DNA from 4 places in the Allobosea sp. GW822-FHT05A11 genome. Region 2 is predicted to be linked to each of the others. Evidence: riboswitches for the same ligand, from Rfam matches in the RefSeq annotation. Region 2 holds a riboswitch; each other region holds the start of a gene.

Region 1 (4,203 bases), on a different contig from region 2:
TCGCGGCATTGAAGAGCTGCGAGGTGGCGACGCCGGCGAGGATGACGCGGTCGCTCGCCCCGCCCGCCCCCGCCGCCAGCATGGCGACCACCACGAGCGCAGCGCAGGAGCCGATGAAGGCGCCGGTCGAAACCGACAGCACCGTACCGCCGATGCTGATGCCGAGGATCAGCACCGCGACGGCGCCGGTCGAGGCCCCCGCCGAGATGCCGAGGATATAGGGCTCGGCCAGCGGATTGCGCAGCAGCGCCTGCAGGATCGCACCGGACAGGGCGAGCGCGCCGCCGCAGAGCCCCGCCATTAGCGCGCGGCTCAGGCGATAATCGAAGATCACGCCCTGCTGGATCGCGCTGACGGGCAAGTCGAGATCGAACAACCCGTTGCCGAGCGCCTTCAGGGCCGTGTCCAGCGGGATGCGCATCTCGCCGATCGTGACCGCCAGCGCGACCGAGAAGGTCAGCGCCAGCAGCGAAGCGAGCGCGATGCCGATCCGCGCCGGCCAGTTCGGCCCATGGGCGGCGTGGCTCAACGCGAAAGCCCGAAGCCGGCGATCGCCTTGGCGAGCGTCTCGATGCCGTCGATGGTGTCGAGCCCGGCGCGGGTCGCCCCGACATCCATGATGACGACGCGGTTGTTCCTGACGGCGTCGAGCTTGCTGGCGACCGGGTCGGTCTTCAGGAATTCCAGCTTCTTCTCGATATCGTCGGCCGGGAAGCGGCGGCGATCCATCTTCACGGTGACGATCACGGCCGGATTGGCGGCGGCGATGCTTTCCCAGCCGACCAGCGGCCATTCCTCGTTGGTCGTGATGATGTTGCGGGCGCCGAGCTTGGACAGGATATAAGCGGGCACGCCGTTCTTGCCGGCCATGAAGCCGTCGCCCTTGATGTCCTTGCTGGAGAACCAGACGACGACCGGCACCTCCTGCGCCTTCAGCTTGGCGACCTGCTCGACCGCCTTGTCCTCGCGGGCCTTGAGCTCAGCGACGAGCGTCTCGGCCCGGTCGGCGACATCGAAGATCGCGCCGAATTCGCGGATGTTGCGATAGACCAGCTCCATCGTGAACATCTGCGTACGAACGCCGTCGCCGGCACCGGAATTGTCCTTGCCGACGCAATCGGTCGGCGAGACGTACGTGGGCACCTTCACTTTGGCGAACTGGTCGCGCTTGCCGACGATGCCGTTGGGCCCGACATGCCATTCGAACATCGCGGTGACGAGATCGGGCTCCTGCGCCAGCACCGCCTCGAAGCTCGGATCGTTGTCGGCGAGGCGCTTCACCTTGGCATTGACCGCCTCATAGGGCTTGGCGACCGGCGAGAACCAGACCGCGGTGCCGACGACACGGTCGCCGAGGCCGAGCGCATAGAGGATTTCCGTCTGGGTCTGACCGATCGCGACGACGCGCTTGGGCGCGGCGTTGAAGGTGATCGTCTCGCGGCAGTTCTCCAGCGTCAGCGGGTACTTGGTCGGCGCCGCAGTGGCCGTGCCGATGGCGAGAGCGCCGAACAGCGCGGCGGCCGAGAGGCGGAGCAGGGAATTGAACGGGCGCGCAGCCGGCATCGAGGCCATCCGAAATGTAACAATGTTGCATTTCTGATAGAGTGCGCGGCAGGCAAACGTCAAGCCGCCTTGAGCGGCCTGTGCAGTGGACTTCATGAACATGGACTTCATCGCTCCCCGAGATGACGGCCGGGGGAGCTTTGGGCATGTGGGGCGGACAAGCGGCGCAGGGCCACCATCGACACACAGGCTCCGGAACACCCCGTCCGAAAGACGTCTTCGACGACCGGGGCAGGTCTCCTGGCTCGCGGGTCGATGCCGGTTCCGCCCGGCCTTCCCGGCGCGGCAAGCGCCAGTGGACGATGGACGGAGAGCTCGCCGCTTACAGTTGCGGGGGCAGCCTCGGCTTTGGCACTGGAAGTGCCTCACCGAATTCCCTCTTAGCTCCGGGAGCAACCCGGAGAACCTCGATCGGCGCACACCCTATAAGGGTGCGGCGCGCCGTCAAGCGAACATCGCTTCAGAGGCGCGGCGTGCTGTAGAGCCGCTTGCCGCCGACGGATATCTCGACCTCCTGCAGGTAGCCCCGCAGCGCGGTCGTCGCGACCTCGATGCCGAGGCCGGGAGTATCAGGCGCGGCGACCTGCCCGTTCGTATCGCGCTCCAGGTGATTGGCTGAGATCGCGGTCGCGAGCGGCTTCGGCATGGCCGGATACTCGCAGATCTCGTGCGCAGCGAGACCGGCATAGGGCTGGAGCGAGGCGGAGAGCGCCAGATGCGAGGTGAAGGTGTGATTGACGAAGGTCACGCCCTTGGCGACCGCGTAATCCGCCACGGCCTTGGATGGGCCGATGCCGCCGATGCGCCCGCAATCGATCTGGACATAGCCAATGCCGCCATAGTCAATGAGCTGCCGGGCCATCGACTCGTTATGGGCGCCCTCCCCGCCGGCCAGCCGGACCTTGGGACTGCGTTTGGCAAGACCGCCATAGGCTTCGAGCGCACTGGCATGGAAGGGCTCCTCGAACCAGAGCACGTTGGCCTTCTCCATCGCGGGCAAGCGAGCGGCGGCGCGCTCGACATCCTCGATGAAGATCTGGCCGGTATCGACGAGCAGGATGCCGTCCTGCCCCAGCCCTTCGCGCGCCGCGACGAAATGCTCGGCATCCGCCTCGACGCTGCCGCGACCGATCGGCCCCCAGCCGAACTTGGCGGCGCGGAAGCTGCGCTTGCGAGCATCGCGGGCGCGTTCAAGGGTTTCCTGCGCCGTGTCGCCGAACAGGACCGAGGCATAGGGCGTCTTGGAATGGCTTTTCGCGTAGCCGAGCAGGCGCCAGACCGGCTCGGAACGCATCTTGCCGAGGATGTCCCATAGCGCCATCTCGACGCCGGAGAAGGTGTGCGGCGCCTGGAGCAGGTCCATCGAGTTATAGGCGACGGCTGCGGCGATGCGGGCGATGTCCTGCGGGCTCTCCAAATTCTGGCCCAGCACGGAATCCGCGACCGGGCGGCAGACGCCATGCGACATCGGGCAGATAAAAGCGGCGATGGAGGGCAATGGCGCCGCTTCGCATTCGCCCCAGCCGACATGACCGCCGGCGGCGACCCTGACCAGCAAGGCATCCTGGCTGCCATCGGCCTCGTCGGTAACGACGGGCATGGCGAGATAGAAGAAATCGACGGCCTCGATCCTGGGCACGGGCTTCATCCTCACAGTTCGCAGATCGTGGCGCGCGGGGCGAAGGTGACGCCTTCGTCGAGCGGATAGATCGGCCGGGCGCAGATCGTGTGGCCGAGACTCCGGAGATTGGCGGAGGTCGCGCCGGGTGCGTCGATGTTGAAGTTCCGCGCGCACCACTGGTCGAACATGTGGAACTCGGTGTGCGGCGACTTCACAACGATAAGATCGAAATCGGTGGGGTCGATGCCGTTGGCGTAATACATCGCCCGGTCGAACAGGCTGACCGAGCGGCTCATCACCACTACGGTGACATTGTCCCAGGTCAGCACGGCGGTCGGCCCGGCGCTGAGCGGCGCCTTCATCGTCTCCAGCGCGGCTTCGCCATCGGAGAGCAGCTTGACCTTGGCTTTCACCTGCATCGGCGGGAAGCGCGCGGGATCGATCGAGCCGCCGAGCGTGATCTCGATCGTCGCGCCGACGCCGGCCTTATGGGCAGCGGCGGCGGCAGGCGCATCGACGATCTGGGCCAGCACCCGCTTGTCGTAGCCGGCCTTGCGCAGGGCGGCGAGGATCGCGTTGCTGTCGCCTGAGGCGCCGGACGAGGTGGCGTCGGCCGCGTCAGTGAAGATCACCGGGCCGTCGATGCTGCGGGCCTGGGCAACCGCTCGGTCGAGCGGGACGAGCTTGCCCTGCATGCGGAAGCGCAAGGGCCAGAACTCCTCTGCGAGCCGGATAGCCTCGCGCTCGGCCGTCGCCTTGTCGCCATCGGTGAGGATCAGCACCTGCGAGCAGAGCTCGGGCACGTCGGTGAAGGGGTTTCCGATCATGATACCGGCCGCGAGCGCCCGTCCCTCCTCCTCCAGCCGGCGGCATTCGGCGAGGAGTTCGCCATAGCAGCCGGTCTTGGTGATGAGTTCGTCGCCACGCACCAGCGCGGGAATGACGACGCGGGCGGCGACGGGCTTGATGCCGCCAGCCATCAGCTTCAGCAGGAGTTCGGCGGCGCGGCGCCCGGTATC
Region 2 (4,203 bases):
CGGAGGCCACCGCGGCGATCGAGGTTTCCTGGAAACCGACCTCCGAGACGATGCCGCGGGCGGCAGCGAGGATGGCTTCCCGCTTCCCGGCCTTGCGCGGTTGTTTCGGTGTCCGTTCAGGCATGCGTACCCTCAAATTGAATTTGAATTCAGATTCAATTTGAGGGCAAGCCCGATCGGCGTCAAGTGGGGATGAGGGCGCCCGGAAGGGCCGGCGGCAAAGACGGTCATGCACCTTTCCCGCCAGGAAGGAGTCCGTCGTCATTGCGAGGAGCGCGAGCTCCGAAGCAATCCAGGGGGACTGGGTGAGAGGGTCGGCCCAGCCCCCTGGATTGCTTCGCTGCGCTCGCAATGACGGGATCGGCGGCCGGCACGAAGACAACTATCCTAGAACTCGATGCCCTCCTGCGCCTTCACGCCGGCAGCAAAATGATGCTTCACCAGCGTCATCTCGGTGACGAGATCGGCTACCTCGATCAGCTCCGGCTTGGCGTTGCGGCCGGTGACGACGATGTGCAGGTCCGGCCGGCGGGCCGCCAGCGTCGTCACGACCTCGGCCAGCGGCAGATAGTCGTAGCGCAGGGCGATGTTGAGCTCGTCGAGCACCAGCAGCCTGATGTCGGGATCGGCCATCAACTCCTTCGCCTTGGCGAAGGCGCGCTCGGCGGCGGCGATGTCGCGGGCCTTGTCCTGCGTCTCCCAGGTGAAGCCCTCGCCCATGCTGTGCCAGCTCACTTGATCGCCGAAGGCCTCCAGCGCCTTGCGCTCGCCGGTCGACCAGGCACCCTTGATGAACTGCACCACACCGATCCGCCAGCCATGGCCGAGCGCCCGCAGGATCAGGCCGAAAGCCGCCGTCGATTTGCCCTTGCCGGGGCCGGTATTGACGATCAGCAGCCCCTTCTCGAGCGTCTTGGAGGCGACCTCGGCGTCCTGTACCGCCTTGCGCTTCTCCATCTTCGCCTTGTGGCGGGCGGCGTCCTCGGTATCCGTCATCATTTCACTCGCATCGGCAATCCGGCGACCATGAAGACCACGCTGGCCGCCCGCGCCGCAAGCGCCTGATGCAGGCGCCCGGCCTCGTCGCGAAAGCGGCGGGCGAGCGCGTTCTCCGGCACGATGCCGAGCCCGACCTCGTTGCCGACCAGGACGAGCGGGGCGGAAACGTGCTCGCAAGCGGCGATCAGAACTTCGCGCGCAGCGGCCGTGTCGCGCTCCGCAAGGATGAGGTTGGTCAGCCAGAGCGTCAGGCAATCGACCAGAACCGGCCGGCCCGCCGGCTGGGCGGCGATCGCCTCGGCTAGGTCGAGCGGCGCATCGACCGTCTGCCAGCCGGCCGGGCGGCGGGCGCGATGCTCGGCGATCCGCGCGCGCATCTCGTCGTCATAAGCTTGGGCGGTGGCGATATAGCTCCAGGGCGCTGGACAGGCCTCGATCAGCGCCTCGGCATGGCGGCTCTTGCCGGAGCGGGCACCGCCAAGGACGAGGGTGAGGTGGGAAATTTCGTTCGGCATCGTGGAAGCAGGGTTCAAAGGACCATCCTGCATTGCACAGCGGCACGGCGAAGGCTAATGATCGTCGCTGACGGTGCCTCCGCGAGGAGGTGAAAAGGGAACGCGGTGCGAGACCGCGGCTGCCCCCGCAACTGTAAGCGGATGTCCTTCGCCATCGGCCACTGGAGCGCTCGCTCCGGGAAGGCGGCGAGGGACGCGAAGTCCGTGAGCCAGGAGACCTGCCGTCAACCCGCAGAGATCCAACCGGCTGCCGGCGGGGCGGCCACGGAGAACGCATATGAACACCGTTTCGGTTTCCACCCCCACACTCAGCGTTTCGGAACGCGTCAAGGCGGTTGCAGCCGCGCTCGTGATCGGCGTCGCGCTGATCTACACGACCGGCTTCGCGGCCTCGACCAATGTCCACAACGCCGCGCACGACACCCGTCACGGCCTCGCCTTTCCCTGCCACTGAGGGAAAGCATCCATGATCACGCGTGTTCTCACGGTCAGCATCCTGGCCGGGCTTCTGGCTGGCTTGATCGTCGCCGCCCTGCAGCATGTCACCACCACCCCGCTGATCCTCAAGGCCGAGACCTATGAGGCGGCGCTGGCGCTGAAAGCGCCGACGCTCGCCGCTTTCGACGGCGAGGCGAAGATCATCCTCGCGCACGGCCCGGCCGGCGACGCCCCCGGCCACGACCATGCCGAATGGAAGCCGCAGGACGGCTTCCAGCGCACCCTCTTCACCGGTGCGGTGACGATCGCGACCGCGATCGGCTTCGCGGCGCTGCTGCTCGCGGGCATGATCGCGGCGGGCGACAGCATCGACCAGCGCAGCGCGCTCGTCTGGGGCGCCTGTGGCTTCCTGGCGTTGGGGCTCGCGCCGGCGATGGGGCTGGCGCCGGAACTGCCGGGGGCAGCCTCAGCCGCGCTGGAGCAACGCCAGCTCTGGTGGCTCTGGACCGCCATCGCCACTGCGGCCGGGCTGTTCCTGTTCCTGCGCTTCGATCAGCCCTGGCTGAAGCTCGTCGCCGTAGTCTTGATCCTGCTCCCGCACGTCGTCGGCGCGCCGCATCCGGCCGCGCCGGAGAGCAAGGTTCCGGCCGAGGTCGCCGCCCATTTCGCGTCGCTCTCGCTCGGCATCCAGGCCGCACTCTGGCTCGTCACCGCCTTCATGGTCGGCGTGCTCTGGCCACGGGCGACCCGCCGGGCCGCCGAAGCCTGAAGGCAAACCAATGTCCGAGGGTGACCTCACGATCCATGTCTGCACGGCCTGCCGCCGCGCCCGCGCCGACCTCCCGGAAGGCTATGACCAGCCGGGTCTGGCACTGGCCGAGCGCCTCGCCGCACAGCTTAAAGCCAAGGGCAGCACGATCCCCGTGCTGCCCGTCGAGTGCCTCTGCGTCTGCAAGCGGCCCTGCACCATCGCGCTCAGCGCCGATGGCAAATGGACCTATCTGATCGGCGATCTCGACACCGATACCCATCTCGACGAAATCGTCGGCGCGGCGGAGGCCTATGCCGCCAGCGCCAATGGCATCGTTCCCTGGAAAGAGCGGCCGCAGTCCTTCCGCAAGGGCGTGGTCGCACGCGTGCCGCCTCTGCCGGCGCGCCAGCAAGGATGACATCATGAACGCTCCGCAGGCCGCCAATCTCGGCAAAACTCCCTGCACCATCATCACCGGCTTCCTCGGCGCCGGTAAGACGACGCTGGTGCGCCATCTCCTGGAGAATGCGCAGGGCAAGAAGCTCGCCGTGCTCGTCAACGAATTCGGCGATCTCGGCTTCGACGGCGAATTCCTCAAGGGCTGCGGCATCGCCGGCTGCAGCGATGAGGACGTGGTCGAATTGCCGAACGGCTGCATCTGCTGCACCGTCGCCGACGATTTCGTGCCGGCGCTGGAAAAGCTCCTGAACCGGCCGAACCCGCCCGAGCACATCCTGATCGAGACCTCCGGCCTCGCCTTGCCGAAGCCGCTCGTCACCGCCTTCAACTGGCCGGCCATCCGCTCGCGCGTCACCGTCGACGGCGTCATCGCCGTGGTCGATGGCCCGGCGGTGGCCGAGGGCCAGTTCGCGGATGATCCGGAGGCGCTCGCGGCGCAGAAGGCGGCCGACGCCTCGGTCGATCACGACAACCCGCTGGAAGAGGTGTTCGAGGACCAGATCCTCTGCGCCGACCTGATCCTGCTCAACAAGAGCGATCTCGTCGACGAAGCCGGCCGCGCGCGGGTCAAGGCCGAGATCGCCGAGCATCTGCCGAAGGCGATCAAGATCGTCGAGACCGCCCATGGCAAGGTCGAGCCGGCGCTGATCGTCGGCCTCGGCGCTGCCGCCGAAAGCGACCTCGCCGCGCGCCCTTCGCATCATGGTGAGGGCGAGCATGATCACGACCATGACGATTTCGACTCGGTTGCCCTGCCGCTGCCGGCCGGCTTGTCGCCGGAAGAGCTGACGGCGCGCGTCGCCAAGGCCGCCGAGGCCGAGGGCGTGCTGCGGCTCAAGGGTTTTTCCGCCGTGCCGGGCAAGCCGATGCGGCTCGTCGTGCAGGGCGTCGGCCGGCGCATCGGTCATCATTTCGACCGGGCCTGGGGTGCGAGCGAGCCGCGCGACGGCCGCCTCACCGTGATCGGGCTCAAGGGCTTCGATCTCAAGGCCGTGGAAGCGGCGCTCGCGGGGGCGTAACATCTGCCGATGCACCTCCTCC
Region 3 (4,203 bases), on a different contig from region 2:
AGGCCTCGTAGGCTTCCCGGAACGGCTTGCCATAGAGGTCGTGCAGATCCGGCACCTCGTCCGGCGAGAACAAGGTCCAGTCGCCGCCGGCCTCGACGCGCTGCATGAACAGGTCCGGGATCCAGTTCGCCGTGTTCATGTCGTGGGTGCGGCGGCGGTCGTCGCCGGTGTTCTTGCGGAGATCGAGGAACTCCTCGATGTCGACATGCCAGGTCTCGAGATAGGCGCAGACCGCGCCCTTGCGCTTGCCGCCCTGGTTGACCGCGATGGCGGTATCGTTGGCGACCTTCAGGAAGGGCACGACGCCCTGGCTCTCGCCGTTCGTGCCCTTGATATGGGCCCCGAGGCCGCGCACCGGCGTCCAGTCATTGCCGAGGCCGCCGGAGTATTTGGCCAGCAGCGCATTGTCCTTCACCGCCTTGAAGATGCCTTCGAGGTCGTCGGCGACCGTGGTCAGGAAGCAGGAGGAGAGCTGCGGCCTGAGCGTGCCCGAATTGAACAGGGTCGGCGTCGAGGCCATGAAATCGAAGGACGACAGCAGGTCGTAGAACTCGATCGCCCGCGCCTCGCGATCGATCTCGCGCATCGCCAAGCCCATCGCGACGCGCATGAAGAAGGCCTGCGGCAGCTCGAAGCGGTTGCCCCGGACATGCAGGAAGTACCGGTCGTAGAGCGTCTGGAAGCCGAGATAGTCGAACTGGAGATCGCGCTCGGGTTTCAGAGCCGCCGCGATGCGGGCGATGTCGAAGCGGCCGAGCTCGGGATCGATCAACTCGTTGTCGATACCGGACTTGAGATAAGCGGTGAAGTAGTCGCCGTACCCGGCAGCCATCTCTTCCTGCGTCGCCTGCTCGGCATGGCCATGGACGAAGCTCAGCGCCTCGCGGCGGAGCTTGTCGAGCAGCAGGCGGGCTGACACCTTGGCGTAGTTCGGCTCGCTCTCGATCAGCGTGCGCGCGGCCAGGATCGGAGCCAGCGCCAGTTCGTCCGGCGAGATGCCGTCATAGAGGTTTCGGCGGGTTTCGGCGAGGATCGGCTCGGCCGCGACACCGTCGAGACCGGCGCAGGCCTCGCGCACCACCTTCTCCAGACGGGCAGCGTCAAGTGGGACGAGCGCCCCGTCGGCCAGCTTCATCTGAAGCGACGGCGCCGCAGCGGCAGCGGGCTTCGCCTCGACCTGCGCTCTTGCCCGTTCCTGCGCGCGTTCGGCGCGGTAGAGCACATAGGCGCGGGCGACTTTGTGGTGCTCGCCGCGCATCAGCGCGAGCTCGACCTGATCCTGCACGTCCTCGATATGGAAGGTCCGGCCGGTCGCGGCGCGGCGGGTCAGGCCGGAAACGACCTGCTCGGTCAGCTCGGCGACGACGTCGTGGATGCGGCGGGAAGCAGCGGCGCTCGCGCCCTCGACCGCGAGGAACGCCTTGGTCAGCGCGACCGCTATCTTCGAGGGATCGAAGGGCGTCACCGCGCCGTTGCGGCGGATAAGCTGGTAGCCGGGTTCCGTGGCCGCGGCGCGCGGTGGCGAAACAGCTTCGGTGGCAAGCGGCGTCGGCACGGGCCGCTCGGCTTCAAGAGAAAGAGACATGGCATCAACCCCAAATGTTGGGGGCAAAGGCCAAAGCGGTTGCGTCGAGAAGGCGCGCAGCACCTCACGGCCGCGACCTGCCAAGCGCACCACCGGGACACCCCGCCCGAGGACGTAACAAGGGTCGCGGCAGGTCTCCTGGCTCACGGGTCAGCGCTCTCGTCCCGTCTTCCCAAGGCCTTGCGGTCTCAGTGACTTAATCGTGGACGTGAACTCACCGCTTACAGTTGCGGGGGCAGCGCCGGCTTCGCACCGGCTTCCCTCTTAGCTCTCGATCTTGCGATTCGAGAGACCATCGACCACCAGATTTAGTAGTCAACGCCTTGCAAGTGTCAATCCGTCGTGATGCGGCTACTCAAGTGCCTGTGAAGAACGGGGATCGATATCGCGTGTCGCGGCGCGGTCGCGCTCCCTCCATTCGGCGATGATGTCGCGATCCTGAGCGAGACGAGCGATCTTGTCCGGCGGATGGAGAGGGAAGTGAATGTCCTGCTTTCCTCGGCGGAGCAATCCGCTTCCCGAGATCGGCAACCTCCCGTCCTTGATCCAACGCCGACGTTCCCGGGAAGAGATTTCAAGGACCTCATCGACCACCCGCGGGTGCAGACGCCCCCTCTGAAACTCGTCCACACGTCGGTCCAGGTCGCTCATCCGGCGTCGTATGTTAGCTTCCGGCTCGCTGCCATCGAACACTGCGGAAACCTCATGTTCGTTGGCGACGAGAGAGAGCGGTTTCGCGCTCTCGACCGGCCTCAGCTCCGGCGGAAAAACAGGCCATGGCCTCGCGAGAGGCCTGTCGTTCTCAAGCAACAGCAGATCGTCGATATCGTTCGATGGCTCGCTGTGTGAGATCATCTTCATCTACCGCGACCGTCACCAGTGCAGCCACGATGTAAGCCAATTTGGTTCGTTCTCGCTTATCAAACGCATCAGGAATGGTCGATCTGACTTCGTTCCACGCGGCCTCCAGGGCCGCCTGCGCCCGGGCGAGGTCAACCGGGTCACTCAGCGACGAGAACGGCATGCTCCTTCCTCCGAGGGGGTCTCTCGTCGGGGATTTTATGAAGGCGGAGCTTGCCGGCAATATCAAAAATTAAGGCGGTTCTGTTGCCGAGAGCGGTTGAACGCCTTCGCCTCAATCTCAGATCTGTTCTGAACCGCTGCTCCATGCGTTGAGATAGCGTCGCGCCAGAAGCGGAGGTTGGCGCCATCCTGCGGACCAGACATCCGCGTTCTTGGGAGTGATCTTCAGTTGGAGCCTCATCCCATCTTTGCCGGCGGCACTCGGCACCAGCCTGGATGACAAACTGAGGCATCAAGTGACATGTTCTCGATCAAAAGATCGATCTAGCGCTGACGAAATACGATTATAATCGCCAGATTCGGAATAATATCACACTGAACGACTCCTTGCCTTGTAAGAGCATCTTACGCGCACCATTTTAAGGCAGTCTCGAAACGCATCGGGATTCTACTTCAGAGCATTTGCGCGAAGCGCCCCGATCTGGGCCAAACGGAGCCCAGCCATGACAAATATTTCCGGGCACTGGTTCGGTTATCGCATTTGGGCCGCAGACCGCCATCTGGTTTGGTTCGCACATGGTGGTCTCATCGCCGCGCTCGCACTGGTCTTCGCACTCGTGCTGAAATGATGTCTCCCATGGAACCGCACCGGGAAAAGGCTCGGCTTGCAGCCGCTGGCTATGCTCCAGCGCCGGAGGCGTCGGCAGCGATCTATGGAATGACCGGCATGGGGCTCGTCAGTGTCGGCATGTGGGGAGCGGGCAGATTCTATGACCTGCCTCCGATCCCCCACTTGTCGGTGATCGTTGTCGGTTCGCCGATCGCGTTTCCCGTCGGCATCTGGCTGCGAAAGAAGCGGAAGCGGCGCCATGTCGATGCCTGTCAGGCCGAGCTGGTGCGTCTTGGCGCAGGGTGCAGGTCATGAGCCTCGACTTTCCCAACTCGATCCGGCGTTACGAACCCGGCCGCGGCTGCGTGAGCTTCTGGGGTTCTGAAGCATCGCTGGAAGTCATGTTCCAGATCGAGCTCGATGTTCTGCGAACCTTAAGTCCCGCTGTCATCGACGGAAGCGAGGGTTCGTTCCTGGTCGCATTCGACCTCAATCGCTCAGCCATATTGCAGGCCGCTCGCTCCGCCTATCTGAAGAAGCGCGGGGGCTATCATCGGCTCTCGGCCGACGCCTTCCGCTAGCAAGGGCCGGAGCTTTCGGCCGCACCTAAAGGACTGGCGAGGACAGCGGGTTGGCTCGGCCTGTCTCACGTGGCGACTTAGCGTTTGTCCAGTCATCGTCAATCGCAGGAGCGCGACATCATGAGCGAACGGCGAGAGCTATATCGCAGCCCCACCGGCGACTGCTGGTTTCTGGGGCGGGAGCCGACGAGCGGTGCAGCATTCGTGATCCATCAACCGAACGGTCCAGGAGGGGGCCAGCTGTCGCATGTCGAGTTGGGAGCCTTCCTCGTCTCCGGAAAGTCGGACCGTCCCGAGCAACAGGCCTTGCTCCGCCTCATCGGGACGCTTGTCGATGTGCCTCCCTACGCGAATCGGGCGTGACGTCGTGATACCGGCTCCGGCCGCCATCCGGGTTCGGCTGC
Region 4 (4,203 bases), 170 kb from region 2:
AGGCGCAGGCGCGGATAGAACTGCTCGCAGAGCAGTTCGGCGAGGATCGGGTTGCCGCTGCCCTTCGCGATCCGGCGGTGGAAATCGGCCTCCGGCTCGTCCTGGAGATAGGCGCCCATCGGGTTGCGCTCGATACCGTCGCGATGCCCCCGGACCAGGGCATCGAGCGCCGCGATCTCGGCTTCGCTCATGCTTTCGGCCGCGAGGCGGGCGGCCATGCCCTCTGTCGCCTCGCGCACGTCGAGCAGGGCGAGGAACTCGGCGGCGCTCGGCTCGGCGACGCGCGCGCCCTGGTTGGCGACATAGGTGACGAGCCCGCGTTCCTGCAGCCGCCGGATGGCTTCGCGGACCGGTGCGCGGCTGACTCCGAAGCGGCGGGCGATGGCCGGTTCGCTCAGTTTCTCGCCGGGCGCGATCTCCCCGGAAATGATGGCCGAGGAGAGATCGTCGTAGAGTTTTACGGTGACGCCCACGCTCGCGGGGGGCGGTGTCTCGGCCAGCATCGAGCGGGTGCCTATCTGCTTCTGATCCCGGCAGCATAGAGCATTTCCGTTTCCGATGGGTACCGGAGGTGCCGGCGAATTCGGTGGCCGTGCGCGGCCTTCATCGAAGGTTGCCATATTCCATCAACCTTGAATTCGGTTGATTGCATGACCTGTCTGCGCAGAATGCTCATGCGCCGCGGCTCCGATGTCCGGACCTTCGCGTAGCCTCGCTCGCGCCGAGGGTGGCTGGCGCGTCGTGGCGACGGAGGCCGGAAACCGATGGGCAAGGGCGACGACGATCTGAATGACTATGCCTCGCCGGCCTGCCTGCTGCATGAGGTCGATCCGGCCTATTCCGGGCTGACGCCACCGTCGCGAAATGTCGGGGAGAACCTGCCCGAGCCGAGCCTGAAGGAATGGCGGCGCTCCGAGCGGGCACGCTTGATCGCAGCCCGCCTGGCGATGTCGGCGCGCACGCGAAACGCGCTCGGGCGCCGGATCGCCGGCTATCTCGACGCGCTGATCGGTGATCCCGCTGGCGTCCTCGTCAGCGGCTACTGGCCGTTCCGTGGTGAACCGGACCTGCGAGACTGGTTCCGAAGCCTGCGCGAGCGCCGCGGTCTGGCTGCCTTGCCGGTCGTAGTCGAGCGCGGCAAGCCCCTGCTGTTCCGGCTCTGGCGCAAGGGCGAGAAGCTGGAGCGCGGCGTCTGGAACATTCCGGTGCCGGCTGCGGGCGAGCCGGTCTTCCCGCGGATCGTCATCGCGCCCCTGGTCGGCTTCGACGCGCAGGGCTACCGGCTGGGCTATGGCGGCGGCTTCTTCGACCGCACGCTCGCCGCCCTGCCGTCCTCCACGATCGCGGTCGGGGTCGGCTACGAGATGGCGGAGATGCCGACGATCCGCCCGCATGGCTTCGACATCCCGATGCACCATATCGTGACGGAAAACGGCATCAGGTCCCACGGCGGAAAGCGGGATCGAGAGCCTCCGTTTGACGCCGGCCCGATCTCCCCATAAGCCTGAGCGCGACGGTTCCCTCACGGGATCAAAAGGGAACGCGGTGCGGGTGGCGAGCCACCCCATGCCGCGGCTGCCCCCGCAACTGTAAGCGGCGAGCCTTTCGCCATACGCCACTGGGGCCTCGGACCTGGGAAGGCGGCGAAAGGCAACGACCCGCGAGCCAGGAGACCTGCCGTCAGCCGTGGTCACACGCGGACACGTTCGGCCGGGGTGCGCCGATCGCTGATTCGACCGTTCGCCGTCTTTCGCACGGCAGATGGGAGATCGCGTTCGCGGTGACGTGCCACTGACGTCAACGCCCGAGGTCTCCATCGTGAAATTCTTCCTTCCGGCCGCCGGACGCGGCCGCCTGCTGCTCTCCATGTCCTGCCTGACCATTGCCGGCGCTGCAGCCCCGGCTTTCGCCCAGAACGCTCCCGCCACGATGGCGCTCGACGAGATCGTCGTCAGCGCCACGGGAACGCCGACGCCTGCCCGCGAAGTCGCGAGCGCCGTCACCGTCATCACCGCCAGGGATATCGAACAGCAGCAGCGCCGCACCTTGCCGCAGGCACTCGCCGCGGTGCCCGGCCTCAACATCGTGCAGACCGGTGGGCCGGGCGGCCTGACCTCGGTTTTCATGCGCGGCACCAATTCCAACCACGTCAAGGTGCTGATCGACGGCATCGAGGCCAACGACCCTTCAGCCCCGAACCGCTCCTTCGATTTCGGCTCTATGCTGACCGAGGATATCGAGCGCATCGAGGTTTTGCGCGGTCCCCAGAGCGGCCTCTACGGTGCTAATGCGCTGGGCGGCGTCATCTCGGTGACCACGAAGCGCGGCGAGGGACCACCGAAGATGACGGCCCGCGTGGAAGGCGGCTCGCATGGCAGCTTCAACCAGTCCCTCGGCTTCAGCGGCGGTGATGCGCGCTTCAACTATGCCTTCAATGCCAGCCATTTCCGGGCCGATGGCACCGAGGTGACGCCGCCGAACCTCGTGCCGCCCGGCCGCCGGACCAATCCGAACATCTTCGACAATTACAGCTATTCCGGCCGCCTCGGCTTTGCGCTCACCGACACGCTGACGCTGAACTGGGTCGGCCGCTATCAGGACGGCCAGCTGCGCTATACCAGCGATGCCGGCTTCCCGAGCACGCCCTCGCCCTATCGCTCCCTGCAGAACTATGCGCAGGCCTTCACCCGTGGCGAGGTCATCTGGGACCCGCTCAGTGGGCGCTTCGTCAACACCTTCGGCGTCTCCTATTCGCGGCAGGACAGGGGGACGCGGACAGCGTCCGCGGTAACCGGCCTGCTCGGCCTGCCCAATCAGAGCCTCGGCGAGCGCACCAAGCTCGACTGGCGCGGCAATCTCGAGATCATCAAGGGCCACAACCTGATCATGGGCCTGCAATATGAGCGCGAGCGTCTGGACACGACGAGCCTCATCGCCTCGAACGGCAACAAGGCCGCCTGGCTCGAATACCAGGGCAATATCGAGGATCGCTATTTCCTGGCGGCCAATATCCGCCGCGACCATGACGACAGCTATGGCGGCCATACGACGTACCGCATCGCGCCGGCCGTCATCATTCCCGGCACGGAAACCAAGCTGAAGGCGAGCTACGGCACCGGTTTCAAGGCGCCGACGCTGAGCGAGCTCTTCATCGATTACCGCCCCGGCTACAACTTCTTCGGCAATCCGAACCTGAAGCCGGAGGAAAGCCGCGGCTGGGATGTCGGCTTCGAGCAGCCGCTCTTCGACAAGCGCCTGCAATTCGGCGCGAGCTGGTTCCAGAACGACATCGACAACCTGATCGTCACCAATGTCACGCGCGATTCCTACGCCAATATCGGCAAGGCCAGAACGAAGGGCATCGAGGCCTTCGCCGCGCTGGAAATCTCGCCCCAGTTCCGCATCCGCGCCGACTACACCTTCACCCTCGCCAAGGACGAGATCGCCCGGCAGGAACTGTTGCGTCGGCCGCGCCACAAGGCGAGCGCGACCGCGACCTGGACGCCGACCGACAGGCTCAGCCTCTCGGCGACGCTGATCCATATCGGCTCCTGGGTCGACGGCAATCGCGACTTCTCGGTCCCGCGCATGCGCGCGAAGGGGGCGACGCTGGTCAACCTCGCCGCTGAGTACAAGGCGACCGACAAGGTGACGGTGTTCGGGCGGGTCGATAACCTCTTCGACAAGCGCTGGGAGAATCCGGTCGGCTTCCTCGTGCCGGGCCTCGGCGTCTTCGGCGGTATCAAGTTGGCCATCGGCGGATGAACCTGCCTCTCGTCCTGCGCCGCCTGTGTGGCGCCTGCCTCCTGCCCATCGCGCTTGCGGGCGCGATGGCATCGGTCTCGCTTGCTGCGGATCGGCCGGCCCGCATCGTCTCGCTCAACATGTGCACGGACGAGCTCGTCCTGCGCCTGGCCGATCCCGATCGCATCGCTTCGGTGACATGGCTGTCGCAGGACCCGCGCAACGCCAACATGGCGGGCGCCGCCCGCCTGATACCGGCCAATCACGGGCTTGCCGAGGAAGTCTTGGGCTTTCACCCCGATCTCGTCGTCGCCGGCGCCTATACGACGCGCGCTACGGTTTCGCTGCTCGGGCAGGTCGGGATCGGCGTCAGGGAATTCGGCGTTCCCCGCAATCTCGCGGAGATGAAGGCGCAGATCACCGAGATGGCCGATGTTCTCGGCGAGCCCGCCCGCGGGC

Evidence for each region. Region 2 has a riboswitch for cobalamin ahead of AC1RLU_RS22640 (CbtB domain-containing protein). Riboswitches for the same ligand answer to the same signal wherever they lie in the genome.
Region 1: it holds a riboswitch for cobalamin, as region 2 does, so the genes downstream of both, AC1RLU_RS08960 (ABC transporter substrate-binding protein) here and AC1RLU_RS22640 (CbtB domain-containing protein) in region 2, are expected to answer to the same signal.
Region 3: it holds a riboswitch for cobalamin, as region 2 does, so the genes downstream of both, AC1RLU_RS19350 (ribonucleoside-diphosphate reductase subunit alpha) here and AC1RLU_RS22640 (CbtB domain-containing protein) in region 2, are expected to answer to the same signal.
Region 4: it holds a riboswitch for cobalamin, as region 2 does, so the genes downstream of both, AC1RLU_RS23455 (TonB-dependent receptor plug domain-containing protein) here and AC1RLU_RS22640 (CbtB domain-containing protein) in region 2, are expected to answer to the same signal.

The regions. Positions count from the first base shown of each region.
Region 1 covers NZ_JBXAMI010000002.1:782,002-786,204, forward strand. Annotated here, with positions in the region: gene AC1RLU_RS08955 (FecCD family ABC transporter permease) at 1-529, opposite strand, end outside; gene AC1RLU_RS08960 (ABC transporter substrate-binding protein) at 526-1,563, opposite strand; cobalamin riboswitch at 1,777-1,988, opposite strand; gene AC1RLU_RS08965 (mandelate racemase/muconate lactonizing enzyme family protein) at 2,024-3,202, opposite strand; gene AC1RLU_RS08970 (M81 family metallopeptidase) at 3,214-4,203, opposite strand, start outside.
Region 2 covers NZ_JBXAMI010000007.1:135,322-139,524, forward strand. Annotated here, with positions in the region: gene AC1RLU_RS22625 (TetR/AcrR family transcriptional regulator) at 1-124, opposite strand, end outside; gene cobO (cob(I)yrinic acid a,c-diamide adenosyltransferase) at 388-996, opposite strand; gene cobU (bifunctional adenosylcobinamide kinase/adenosylcobinamide-phosphate guanylyltransferase) at 996-1,514, opposite strand; cobalamin riboswitch at 1,570-1,754, shown strand; gene AC1RLU_RS22640 (CbtB domain-containing protein) at 1,792-1,968, shown strand; gene AC1RLU_RS22645 (CbtA family protein) at 1,981-2,721, shown strand; gene AC1RLU_RS22650 (DUF1636 family protein) at 2,732-3,121, shown strand; gene cobW (cobalamin biosynthesis protein CobW) at 3,126-4,181, shown strand; gene cobN (cobaltochelatase subunit CobN) at 4,191-4,203, shown strand, end outside.
Region 3 covers NZ_JBXAMI010000005.1:494,352-498,554, forward strand. Annotated here, with positions in the region: gene AC1RLU_RS19350 (ribonucleoside-diphosphate reductase subunit alpha) at 1-1,585, opposite strand, end outside; cobalamin riboswitch at 1,697-1,898, opposite strand; gene AC1RLU_RS19355 (hypothetical protein) at 1,937-2,446, opposite strand; gene AC1RLU_RS19360 (hypothetical protein) at 2,388-2,609, opposite strand; gene AC1RLU_RS19365 (hypothetical protein) at 3,112-3,237, shown strand; gene AC1RLU_RS19370 (hypothetical protein) at 3,246-3,533, shown strand; gene AC1RLU_RS19375 (DUF1488 family protein) at 3,530-3,799, shown strand.
Region 4 covers NZ_JBXAMI010000007.1:307,819-312,021, reverse strand. Annotated here, with positions in the region: gene AC1RLU_RS23465 (GntR family transcriptional regulator) at 1-503, opposite strand, end outside; gene AC1RLU_RS23460 (5-formyltetrahydrofolate cyclo-ligase) at 765-1,502, shown strand; cobalamin riboswitch at 1,498-1,696, shown strand; gene AC1RLU_RS23455 (TonB-dependent receptor plug domain-containing protein) at 1,819-3,765, shown strand; gene AC1RLU_RS23450 (ABC transporter substrate-binding protein) at 3,762-4,203, shown strand, end outside.